Regions from separate parts of the Bacillus sp. N6 genome, predicted to be linked through region 3. Evidence: riboswitches for the same ligand, from Rfam matches in the RefSeq annotation. Region 3 holds a riboswitch; each other region holds the start of a gene.

Region 1 (4,272 bases), 2.1 Mb from region 3:
AAGGATTTTAAAGTTGTTAAAGATCGTCCCGTTTATATTCAATTAAAAGACTATTTGAAAAAGATGATTATGAAAGGGCATTTGCTCGGGGATCAAAAAATCCCATCAACAAGGGAACTAAGTGAATTACTAAGTGTGAGTAGAAACACTGTACTCGCTGCTTATGCAGATTTAGAGCAAGAAGGACTCATTTATGCAGTTAAAGGAAAAGGGAACTTTGTTGCGAAGGTGGATATATCTAATACTTCGTCTGTTGAAATAGATTGGAAAAATAAACTTAATACAGTGACCGCATTAGCGGACGAATTAGATTTAATGAAACATGGTGTTCGTTGGGAAAAGGGAATGATTGTTTTTAATAGTATAGCCCCGGATGAGAAGCTATTTGATGTTGAAAATTTCAAAAGAGCTTTTCTTACTCGTATGTCCATTGAAGGGGACATCGTATTGAACTACGGATATGCAAAGGGATATAGACCGTTAATGAATTATTTACTTCATTACATGGAAATGAAAGGTGTAGACATTTCGAATAAAGATATTCTAATTACAAATGGATTTACAGAAGGATTGGATATTGTACTCTCTTCTTTATCAAAAAAATCCGGTCGTGTCATTTGTGAGAATCCAACTCACCATGCTGCACTTAAGCTTTTCCGTTTACATGGACTTGAAGTTCATGGGATTGATATGCATGAGGATGGTATTGATACGAATGAAGTTGAAAAAAGTTTGCGTGAAAAAGATTTTGATTTTGCTTATTTAATTCCTTCTTATCATAATCCAACCGGTATTGTTACGAGTTCAGAGAAAAGAACGGAATTGATGAGGTTATTCTCAAAATACAAGGTTCCTATTATAGAGGACGGATTTAATGAAGAATTACGTTATTCAGGTTCACATTTAGCTCCATTATTAACTTTTGCGGGAGCTGGCAATAATGTGATTTATATTAGTAGCTTTTCAAAGGTGCTTTTCCCTGGTTTACGTGTAGGCTGGATTATTGCAGATAAAGAGCTGATTCATTATTTAGAAAGCGTAAAAAGAGCAAGAACGATTCACACATCTACGCTAGATCAAGCTGTTCTGTTTCAATATTTACATGAGGGATACTTTGAAAAATATTTAAAAAAGGCAAGATCTGTTTATAAGAAAAAATATGAGTTAGCTGTCGGGGCATGTAACCAGTACATTCCTTTTAAAAGAATGACTGGAGATGGTGGACTTCATTTATTTATAGAGCTAGAAGAGCATATGAACGCCCGCACACTTTTACAAAAGTGTTATGAGAAAGGCGTTACGTTTTCACCTGGAGATGTTTTTTACTCTGATGGAGAAGGAGCGAACACTTTCCGATTAGGGTTTTCGCGCTTGAAAGAAGAAGAAATAGTTCGGGGAATTAAAATAATTGGTGATACATTAAAAAATGAAAATTGGAGTTGAGAAAATGAAAATCGGTGTTATTATGGGCGGGGTATCGTCTGAAAAACAAGTTTCAATTATGACGGGGAATGAAATGATTGCTCATTTAGATAAAAATAAGTATGAAATAGTTCCAATTACATTAAACGAAAAAATGGATTTAATTGAAAAAGCGAAAGACATTGACTTTGCATTGCTCGCATTACACGGAAAATACGGAGAAGATGGGACAGTTCAAGGAACACTGGAGAGTTTAGGGATTCCTTATAGCGGAAGTAATATGTTATCTAGCAGTATATGTATGGATAAAAATATTTCGAAAAAGATTTTACGTTATGAAGGTGTAGAAACACCAGATTGGATTGAACTTACAAAAATGGAGGATCTAAATCTGGATGAGTTAGATAAGTTAGGATTTCCATTAGTGGTAAAACCAAACTCTGGCGGATCGAGTGTCGGGGTGAAAATCGTTTACAATAAAAATGAATTGATCTCAATGCTAGAAACTGTATTCGAATGGGATTCTGAAGTAGTAATTGAGAAGTATATAAAAGGTGATGAAATTACATGTTCTATTCTGGATGGAAAACAGTTACCTATAGTTTCAATTCGACATGCAGCCGAGTTCTTTGATTACAATGCAAAATATGATGATACTAGTACAGTTGAGGAAGTTATCGAACTTCCAGCAGAAATTAATGAACGTGTAAATAAAGCTTCACTGACTTGTTATAAAGCATTAAAATGTAGTGTTTATGCAAGAGTTGATATGATGGTGAAGGACGGAATTCCATATGTAATGGAAATTAATACATTACCAGGGATGACACAATCAAGCCTATTGCCCAAAAGTGCAGAAGCAGCGGGAATTAGTTATAGCAAACTATTAGATATGATTATTGAAACATCATTAAAAGTTAGAAATGAAGAAGGGTTTTAAGGAGATTATATAACTAATTCTTTTGACAGTTTCACGAAGTATGCTATGATGAATACATTATAAAAACAAAATATTTATCCACTAGGGGGGCCTTTTATAGGCTGAGATCAAATGTGATTTTGAGACTCTTAGTACCTGATCTGGTTAATGCCAGCGTAGGGAAGTGGGAAAGACGTTGCTATTTAATGAGTAAATAAATACTGTCAATTTCACTTTCTTTACGCCTGTAAAGAAAGTTTTTTTATTTTACAGCTTTAATAATTGTGGATAAATACTTATATTTTATACATTATTGGAGGGATTTAAATGACTTTTTCACAATCATTACGTAAAGAAGTAGATTCAATTTGGGAAGCGAGTTTTAACCATCCTTTTGTAAAAAAACTTGGTGAAGGAACATTAGATTTAGCTAGTTTTCGCTATTATGTGCTTCAAGATTCATATTATTTGAGTCATTTTGCTAGAGTACAAACTTTAGGAGCTGCAAAAGCTCTTGAATTAGAGACGACAGCTCGTATGGCACATCATGCTCAAAATACATATGAGGCCGAGTTATCTTTACATGAGAATTTTGCTAAAAAGCTAGGGATAACAAAAGAAGAAAAAGATAATTTTATTCCTGCGCCAACTGCATATGCGTATACTTCACATATGTATCGTGCTGCGTATGAAGGGCATTTAGGAGATATCATTGCAGCAATTTTACCTTGCTATTGGTTGTATTATGAAATTGGCGAACGCTTAAAAGAGTGCCAGCCGGAAGAGCCAATTTATAACGAATGGATTTCTGCTTATGGATCTGATTGGTTCCGTACGCTAGTTGAAGAACAAATTACACGTTTAGATACTATCGCTGAAAAAGTAACAGAGGTAGACCGCAAACGTATGAAACAGCATTTTATTATTAGCAGTCAATATGAATATTCATTTTGGAAAATGGCTTATACATTAGAAAAGTGGCCAGTGGATACAGACGTAAAAGACGTAATTGGATAAAGAATAGAAATAATGTTATAGATAGGTATGGATCATACCTATCTATATATTTTTTCTTGTCAAATTTGCGTAAAGTCATTAGTGCTACGGATATGGCGAAATAAAATATCGATAATTTAGCTCATTTACTTGTCTACGCAATAACTGGATAAACTTCTGTCACATTTATTTTACAATCAAAGAACGTAAATGTTGGTGGTATGAAGTTAAATAAGAAAAGAAACCCGAGCTGTTAGCTGTAACGGAGTTGTTTTTTCTTTGCAGGAATTTCTAAATTATCATGGAGTGTTGTTAATACGATATGCAAATATGCATATCGTATTTTTTTGAGTTCTTTATGTGTTAAAATTAGATATAAAGATATGGAAATATAAAGAAGCAAAAGCAGGAATATCCAATGAATTTTGAGAGGTGTTATATGTTTACAAATAAGAAATTAATTCGATTTGGTTTATCGTTGTTTGTATTTTTAGGGATAATTAATTTTACAATCAGCTATTTCCAAACATATCTTGAAACAGCAGCAGATATTAAATGGGTAATTCCAGAAATTTGGAAAACTATTTTGCTAGATGTTCCTCAAGGTATACTTGTTCTTTTAGGCGCAATTGCTTTATATGATTTCACAAAAGAGGCATCACAAAAAGACGCATCAATCTAAGTGTGTCTTTTTTCTATTAGGAATTTCATAGAGAGTTTTGCTGGAGAAATAGAATGAAAAGCCCTAATAAGGGCTTTTTTCTTTGTAGGAATTTCTTATCCGTCATAGAAACCGGTTACTTGGAGGTGTTATAGCGAAAGGCATTTACAGTACAGAAAAATCTAAGCGGCAGACGAAAATATATAGGATATGGCAACATAATTATTGAGAAATTAATTGAATTTAGTAGGTATGAAGATATGACGCTAGAATT
Region 2 (4,272 bases), 1.1 Mb from region 3:
TTTCCTTGTAGGAACCTTCCTTGTTGTACTTCTTGGTTCATTTGAAGCACTTCGTCCAGGATGGATAGTTGATGGGAAGTTAGCTCGCCTTTCCATGCCGAACACAATTGAGATGGTCATGTTAACTATCGCGGCTCTTATTATTATTTTCTGTAAACCAAATGTAGAAAGCATTGTGTCTGGTAACGTCTTTAAAGCAGGGGCAACAGCAGTTGTTGCTATTTTCGGTATCGCTTGGATGGGAGATACTTTCTTTAACGGAAACTTAAATATGATTCAAGGATCCATTCAGCATTTAGTAACAAGTGCACCTTGGCTATTTGCCATCGCGCTATTCATTCTATCTATTTTACTGTACAGCCAAGCAGCAACAGTACGTGCCTTAATGCCACTTGGACTATCCCTTGGTATTCCACCAGCACTACTGATTGCAATGTTCCCTGCAGTAAACGGATATTTCTTCATTCCAAACTATGGAACAATCGTTGCTGCCATTAACTTTGACCGTACTGGTACAACAGGTATCGGTAAATACGTATTAAATCATAGCTTTATGATTCCAGGTTTAATCGCAACATTTACTTCTATCGGCATTGGAATGCTTTTAATTTCTATTATGTTTTAAAGAAAAAGCACAAACCCTTATTTAAAAAGGTTTGTGCTTTTTTAATCAAACGTTTGTTTAAAATTTGGGGCAGTCCATTTCTCCATGTAGCACTTAAAATACTACACGTCCTTCCCTACAAACTTCTCTTTACTTCTTCAGCTAATTTTCTCGTACTTTCATACGCAGATTCAGCTAAACTAATTGCTGAAATAACTGAAACACCGTCCGCACCCGCTTCTATAACTGCTGCTGTATTTTCAATTGTAATCCCACCAATACCAACGATTGGCACTGTAATTCCTTGTTCTCTAAAATAAGCTAATCCTTTCGTTCCTTGAACCGCTTTCGTATCTTTTTTCGTACTCGTTGTGAAAATAGGTCCAACGCCTAAATAATCTGCTCCATTTTCGATTGCAAAGCGTGCTTCTTCAATTGTATGAGCAGATACGCCGATAATTTTATCTCCCATTTTTTCACGAACAGATGTAATTCCTTCATCATCTTGTCCTACATGAACACCATCTGCATCTAATTCAATGGCTAATTCTACATCATCATTTACAATGAAAGGAACACTATATTCCTTACAAAGCGTCTGCAATTCTTTTGCAAAGCGCACTCTATCTTCTCCGATTAAAGAACCTTCCCCCTTCTCGCGAAACTGAAAAAGTGTCACTCCACCATCTAACGCTTCTTTCAATACAGCTAAAGGATCCCTCGTGCAGTTATTACTTCCCATAATAAAATACACTTGTAATAACTTAGACATCTTCTTTGTTTCAATGCGCATCATGTGTTTCATCCCCCTTACTCTAACTCCTCAATCTTTCCATACTTCTCAATATCACCAGCAGTAGTATTCGCTAACTGATTTAAAAATTCAATTTGGAAACTACCAGGTCCCTTTTCCACGGTCTTAGCAGCTGCCAGTTCCGAAGCTACACCATAAAACGTTAATGCTGCTACTGCTGCTTTTACATAATCTTTTTCCACTGCTACAAATGCTCCTATTACAGAAGTTAGTAAACAACCTGTTCCCGTAACTTTCGTTAAAATAGGGTGACCGTTTCGAATAACAATAGTTCTCTCTCCATCTGTAACAACATCTTCTTTTCCAGTAATGACCGCAACTGTATTTAGTTCGTCTGCTGTCTGCCTTGCAATACTTACAACATTGCCATTTCCAGTACCAGCGTCTACCCCTTTAATTTCCCATTTCTCATTAATAACATTTGCTATTTCAGCTGCATTTCCGCGGATAATTGCTAAATCGATTTCAGCCGGAATATGTCTCGCAACTTCTGTTCGATACGAAGTTGCTCCTGCACCAACTGGATCAAATAGTACTGGCACATTGTTCGTATTTGCTGATTTACCCGCGAGTAGCATCGCTTCTACTTCTTCAGGACGAAGTGTCCCCATATTTAATACTAACGCTCCAGCAATGCTAGCCATTTCTGCTACTTCTTCTTTTGCATACGCCATTACAGGCGATGCCCCAAGTGCCAACAAACCGTTAGCAGTAAAATTTGTTACAACAACATTTGTAATATTATGAACGAGCGGATTAGATTCTCTCACCAAATCCACTACTTTACTAATTTCTTTCATATTCATCCTTTTCATCTCCTAACTATAATGATGGGAGATACACAAAAAGACACTTTGCGCGTACGCAAAGTGCCTGAACATGTGCTTTTACACTCTCCCTACGCTGGCATTATCCAACAGGTTCAAATGGTCAATGACGGACTAGTAGCCATACTCTCAGTTTGTATCCACAAACTCCCATGTGTTTCTTATTCATCTACTTCAAAGTCTACTCTTATTCTAGTAAAATAACAAGTTCTTTACTTTTCTATTTAATATAGAAGCAACTGATAAAGTGAAACTTTAATCAGTTGGGATTTTGTTCACTCCATTAAAAACAACTCAAATATGGAGCGAAACTGAATCTCAAGAAGATGTATGCTATATTTAACTTATGGAAATTTGAAAGGATGTTTTTAATATGTCAAAAAGCGTTGTAATCGCTGAAAAACCTTCCGTTGCACGAGATATTGCTCGTGTACTGAAGTGTGATAAAAAAGGAAACGGCTATCTTGAGGGTAATAAATATATTGTAACTTGGGCTTTAGGTCATCTCGTTACATTAGCAGATCCAGAAAGTTATGATGTGAAATATAAAAAGTGGAATTTAGAAGATTTACCGATGCTACCTGAGCGTTTAAAATTAACGGTTATTAAACAAACTGGTAAACAATTTAATGCTGTAAAAAGTCAGCTACTTAGAAAAGATGTAAATGAAATTATTGTAGCAACAGACGCTGGACGTGAAGGGGAATTAGTCGCACGCTGGATTATCGATAAAGTTAAGCTAAATAAACCAATCAAACGTTTATGGATTTCTTCTGTAACCGATAAAGCAATTAAAGATGGTTTTGCAAATTTAAAACCAGGTAAAGCCTATGACAATTTATACGCTTCAGCAGTTGCGCGTTCAGAAGCTGACTGGTATATCGGTCTTAATGCAACTCGTGCTTTAACGACTCGCTTTAATGCCCAGTTAAATTGCGGCCGTGTACAAACCCCTACTGTTGCTATGATTGCTAGTCGTGAGGATGAAATAAAGAACTTCAAAGCTCAAACTTACTACGGCATCGAAGCTCAAACGATGGAGAAACTCAAACTTACTTGGCAAGATGCAAATGGCAATAGCCGTAGTTTTAATAAAGAAAAAATTGATGGTATTGTAAAAAGTTTAGATAAACAACATGCTACTGTTGTGGAAATTGATAAGAAACAGAAGAAGTCATTCTCTCCTGGTCTTTACGATTTAACTGAATTGCAACGTGATGCAAATAAAAAGTTCGGTTACTCTGCTAAAGAAACATTAAATATTATGCAGAAATTGTATGAACAGCATAAAGTGCTAACGTACCCTCGTACAGATTCACGCTACATTTCATCTGATATCGTTGGAACACTTCCAGAACGTCTAAAAGCATGTGGTATTGGAGAATACCGTCCCTTCGCACATAAAGTATTACAAAAGCCTATCAAACCTAACAAATCATTTGTTGATGATAGTAAAGTAAGCGATCATCATGCGATTATTCCAACAGAAGGATACGTTAACTTCTCAGCATTCACAGATAAAGAACGCAAAATTTATGATTTAGTTGTAAAACGTTTCTTAGCTGTTTTATTCCCAGCATTCGAATACGAGCAACTAACATTACGTACTAAAGTTGGTAGTGAAACGTTCATTGCACGCGGAAAAACGATTTTACATGCTGGTTGGAAGGAAGTATACGAAAATCGATTTGAAGACGATGATGTAACTGATGACGTAAAAGAGCAGCTTCTTCCTCGCATTGAAAAGGGCGATACATTAACTGTAAAGTTAATTATGCAAACATCAGGCCAAACGAAAGCACCTGCACGCTTTAATGAAGCAACTTTACTTTCAGCAATGGAGAATCCTACAAAATATATGGATACGCAAAATAAACAACTTGCTGATACATTAAAATCGACTGGTGGATTAGGTACTGTAGCGACACGTGCAGATATTATCGACAAACTTTTCAACTCTTTCTTAATTGAAAAACGCGGCAAAGATATTCATATTACTTCAAAAGGCCGTCAGTTACTTGATTTAG
Region 3 (4,272 bases):
CATTTCGCTGATCCTGTTTCACGTTTAATAACAGCTACGGTCGCTAAACACGGAACATATAATAAAATAAAGAACATAAATGCATAAGCTGATAATGCTGTATAATGTGCTCCCATTACATTTCCAAGCACATCTTCTTTAACCGCATAAATAATTGCCATTGTAGAAACGACAACTTCTTTCGCTAAAAATCCTGTTAAAAGGGATGCCGCAGCTTGCCACGTTCCAAAGCCGAGCGGTGCAAATAATGGTGCGATAAATCCACCAATCATCGCTAAGTAGCTATCTCCCATATCAACGCCAAATCCTGATGGACCTGCATAATTTAATAACCAAATAACAACCGAACCACCAAAGATGAATGTACCAGCTTTACGAACAAATCCCTTTCCTTTCTCCCACGTGCTCAGCCATAACGTTTTCGCTTGTGGCACACGATAAGGCGGTAGTTCAATTACGAAAATAGATTTTTCTGCTTTCAAAATCGTAAGAGACATAATTTTTGTAACTAATAACGCAAGAACAATACCTGCGACATATAAAGAAAATACAACAGTCGCCTGACTATTAGGGAAGAATACGCCCGCAAATAATGCATATACAGGTAATCGTGCTGAACAAGACATAAACGGTGTTACTAAAATTGTAAGTAAGCGCTCTTTCTCCTGTTCAATCGTTCTCGCTGCCATAATACCCGGAACGTTACATCCAAAACCGATAATCATCGGAATAAAAGCTTTACCGTTTAAGCCAAAGAACTCCATAATTCTATCCATAACAACTGCAATTCGCGCCATATATCCTGAGTCTTCTAATAATGAAATGAAAAAGAATAGTGCAAAGATTTGTGGTACGAATACTAATACAGCACCAACACCGGCAATAATACCTTCTGTAACGAGTGCTTGAATAAAATCAGAAGCTCCAATACTTGTAAGTCCAGCCGTCACCCAATCCGTAAGCTGACCACCAAAAAACTCATCTAACATATCCGATAAAGGTGTACCAATCCACGTAAACGTAACCTGAAAAATAAAAAACATAACTGCTAAAAAGATTGGAAGTCCTAAAATTTTATGTGTAATTAATCTATCAATTTTTTCTGAAAAAGGAATTTTTCCTTCTTTCTCATGCTTCATAACATTTGTTTTTAACTTTTCAATATACGCTTCACGAGTTTTGTAAATGTGCTCTTCTAACGTACAATCAAGTTTTCCTTCTAAGCGAGATCGAATGGCTATGAGTTCCTTATAAATTGGTAATGCTTTCATTTCTTTTTCTACTACTTCGTTATTGCTTAAAAATTGAAGTGCTAACCATCTCGGATGCTCATAATTCGCTGTCTCTAAAAGAGCAATTACTTCTCCAATTCCTTCATCCATTTGTACACCATATGAAATAAGGAATGGCTTTTTCTCCTTTTTGTCATTTTCTTTAAGAGTCGCAAGTAGTTCTTCACAACCTTTTCCACTTCTTGCAACGACAGGAACGACTGTTACACCTAATAGTTCTGATAATCGTTTTACATCAATGACAATTCCTCTTTGCTTCGCCACATCAACCATATTTAAACCAATTGAGACCGGCTTACCAAATTCAAGTAATTGCAACGTTAAATGCATATTTCTCTCAAACTGCGAAGAATCTACAATATTTAACATATGATTAAATTCTTCTGTTAATAGAAAGTTTGTTACAACACCTTCATCACGTGAAACTGGATTTAAATCATACACACCTGGTAAATCAATTAATGTTCCTTGTCTATCTTTTAATTTACCAACCTTTTTTTCTACTGTTACACCGCTCCAGTTTCCTACGTATTCATAAGAACCAGTAAGTGCATTAAATAATGATGTCTTCCCTGTATTCGGATTCCCTAGCAAAGCTACCTTATTCACGCTAATTCCACCTTTATCATTTTCGCGTCACAATGACGAATACTAATTAACTGTCCACGACACTCCAATGTACAAGGACCTTTGAACATCGCTTTCTGTTTCAAGCGAAGTTCGCTTCCTTCCGCAAGACCGAAAGCAGCTAGTCTACGCTTTAATAGCTGATCTAAAGACTGAATACTTTTTACTAACACTTTCTCTCCAATTTTAATATCTACTAAGCTCATAACCTTCCCCCTCAGAAGAGAATGATAATTATTTTCAAAAAAATTATACCACACCCAATTTCTCTTGTACTATACCCTTTTGCTTCATATTTATTAACATTTCGCTACAATTCTATTTCAATTATTGTCATACAGCATTTGTTTGCCATTCTCATCCATTTCGCTTACAATAAACAATAGCAAATAAAGAATCTCGTTATCACTGGGGGAGCCATGCCGCTGAGAGGGAACACTTCGTTCCGACCCTTCGAACCTGTTAGTTAATGCTAACGCAGGGATTGTGCAAACGCCCGAAATACATACCTCATTTTTATTTACGTATTTCGTATCCTCCTATGATATCTATTCTTTTTTGTACAACTTGGATTTAGGGGGAGACAACATGCGTAACACCAATTTACAAGCGATGATCGAATCTGCTATTCTTGCAGCCTTCGCCTTGGTCATCGACATTTTACCACTTTCAATCAAAATATCAGCAACAGGCGGTTCCATTTCATTTGCTATGATTCCTATTTTTATTATCGCATACCGCTGGGGCTTCAAAATGGCTTTCTTAGGAGGCTTAATTTGGGGATTATTACAAATTGTCGTAGGCGATGCCATTATCGTCACACCAATTCAAGTATTAATTGAATACTTTGTTGCTTTCGCATTCATTGGATTTGCTGGTTTATTCTATCGTCCAATTCAAAAGGCGCTTTTAGCGTCAAATGAAAATAGCGAAGAACAATCAAATTTAGGTAGCCGTAAAGACAAACCTTCATCAAAACCAAACCAAGGAAAGAAAGTAATTGGATACATTATCGTCGCTACTTTTATCGGTAGTCTAGCTCGTTACTTCTGTCACTTTATCGCTGGTATCATTTTCTGGGGACAATATGCACCAAAAGGCCAATCGGCTTTCCTATATTCTTTAATATTTAACGGTAGTACAATGATTGGTTCCTATATTCTATGTACCGTTTTACTTATATTTTTATTTATCACTTCACCACGCTTATTCAAAAGCATCAGTGCTTATCAAATGAATACACAAAAAAAGGGCGCTTAATGAGCGCTCTTTTTTCATATCGTAATATTAATTAAAAATACAATAAATGCGCAAAAGAAAATAAATACCATTATACTTAGCCAATTGCTATGCACGGTTCATCGACTCCTTACATAACCTCATATTCTAAACAAATTATACTGATTAAAAATAAAGATTAGGTAAAGATAATATGAAAATAATTTAAAAAAACGTAGATTATATTTTCTACGCTTTTTTCGGTAAATAGAAATAAAATAACACACCATCTTCTGTATTTCCTGCCCCATATTCAGTATCATGTAGTTCTAAAATATTCTTTGAAATGGCAAGCCCAAGCCCCGTCCCACCTTGTGAACGCTGACGAGCTGTATCCACTCGATAAAAACGATCCCAAATTTTATCTAATTGTTCTTCTTCAATGTGAGTACCTTTATTTTCAATGCACACTTTTATACGATCCTTCTCATCTATTGTAGAAATAATAATATCTTCTTTATTTGGTGTATAACGTATGGCATTCGTAATGAAATTCACGATGACTTGTTCAATCCGGCCTTGATTTGCAATCACTTCAAATGAACATATATTTTTATGAACACGAAGCTCTTTTTTCTCTATTTCCACAGATAGATGTTCACATATGTCTTCAATTACTGTATCAATATAAAACGAATCCTTTTTCATTTTATATGTACCAGATTCAAATTTAGCTAACTCAAGCATATCCAAAATTAACGTATCCATTTTGTCTACTTCTCTCTCCATCGCCTGAAAATAATAATCCTTTTTATGCTCAGCTACCCCGTCTTTTAAAATAGAAATACAGCTTTTCATAATACTTAGCGGTGTTTTTAATTCATGTGAAACACCAGAAATGAATTCTTTTCGCGTCTTTTCTAACTTTCTTTCCTTTTCAATATCTTCTTCTAACTGCCCAATATGCGAATGGAGTTTATTTGATAGCACATTAATATTTTTCGATAAATCTCCAATTTCATCTTTTGAAGTAATCGGTATTTTTTCTGTAAAATCTAATTGTGCTATTTTCTTCGTCGTATCATTTATTTTTAATAATGGTTTTGCAATTTGTTTTGAATAATAAAACGAAGCT

Evidence for each region. A riboswitch is a leader RNA that binds a small molecule or an ion and turns the genes downstream of it on or off. The one in region 3 is predicted to bind thiamine pyrophosphate.
Region 1: it holds a riboswitch for thiamine pyrophosphate, as region 3 does, so the genes downstream of both, tenA (thiaminase II) here and ACUXVC_RS24200 (energy-coupled thiamine transporter ThiT) in region 3, are expected to answer to the same signal.
Region 2: it holds a riboswitch for thiamine pyrophosphate, as region 3 does, so the genes downstream of both, thiM (hydroxyethylthiazole kinase) here and ACUXVC_RS24200 (energy-coupled thiamine transporter ThiT) in region 3, are expected to answer to the same signal.

The regions. Positions count from the first base shown of each region.
Region 1 covers NZ_CM127843.1:2,565,167-2,569,438, forward strand. The annotation lists gene pdxR (MocR-like pyridoxine biosynthesis transcription factor PdxR) at 1-1,443, shown strand, start outside; gene ACUXVC_RS13115 (D-alanine--D-alanine ligase) at 1,448-2,362, shown strand; TPP riboswitch at 2,436-2,541, shown strand; gene tenA (thiaminase II) at 2,669-3,358, shown strand; gene ACUXVC_RS13125 (DUF3937 domain-containing protein) at 3,756-4,019, shown strand.
Region 2 covers NZ_CM127843.1:414,267-418,538, reverse strand. The annotation lists gene ACUXVC_RS02175 (anaerobic C4-dicarboxylate transporter family protein) at 1-625, shown strand, start outside; gene thiE (thiamine phosphate synthase) at 741-1,400, opposite strand; gene thiM (hydroxyethylthiazole kinase) at 1,415-2,224, opposite strand; TPP riboswitch at 2,297-2,409, opposite strand; gene topB (DNA topoisomerase III) at 2,619-4,272, shown strand, end outside.
Region 3 covers NZ_CM127843.1:4,683,553-4,687,824, forward strand. The annotation lists gene feoB (ferrous iron transport protein B) at 1-1,901, opposite strand, end outside; gene ACUXVC_RS24195 (FeoA family protein) at 1,898-2,125, opposite strand; TPP riboswitch at 2,320-2,421, shown strand; gene ACUXVC_RS24200 (energy-coupled thiamine transporter ThiT) at 2,508-3,179, shown strand; gene ACUXVC_RS24205 (sensor histidine kinase) at 3,387-4,272, opposite strand, start outside.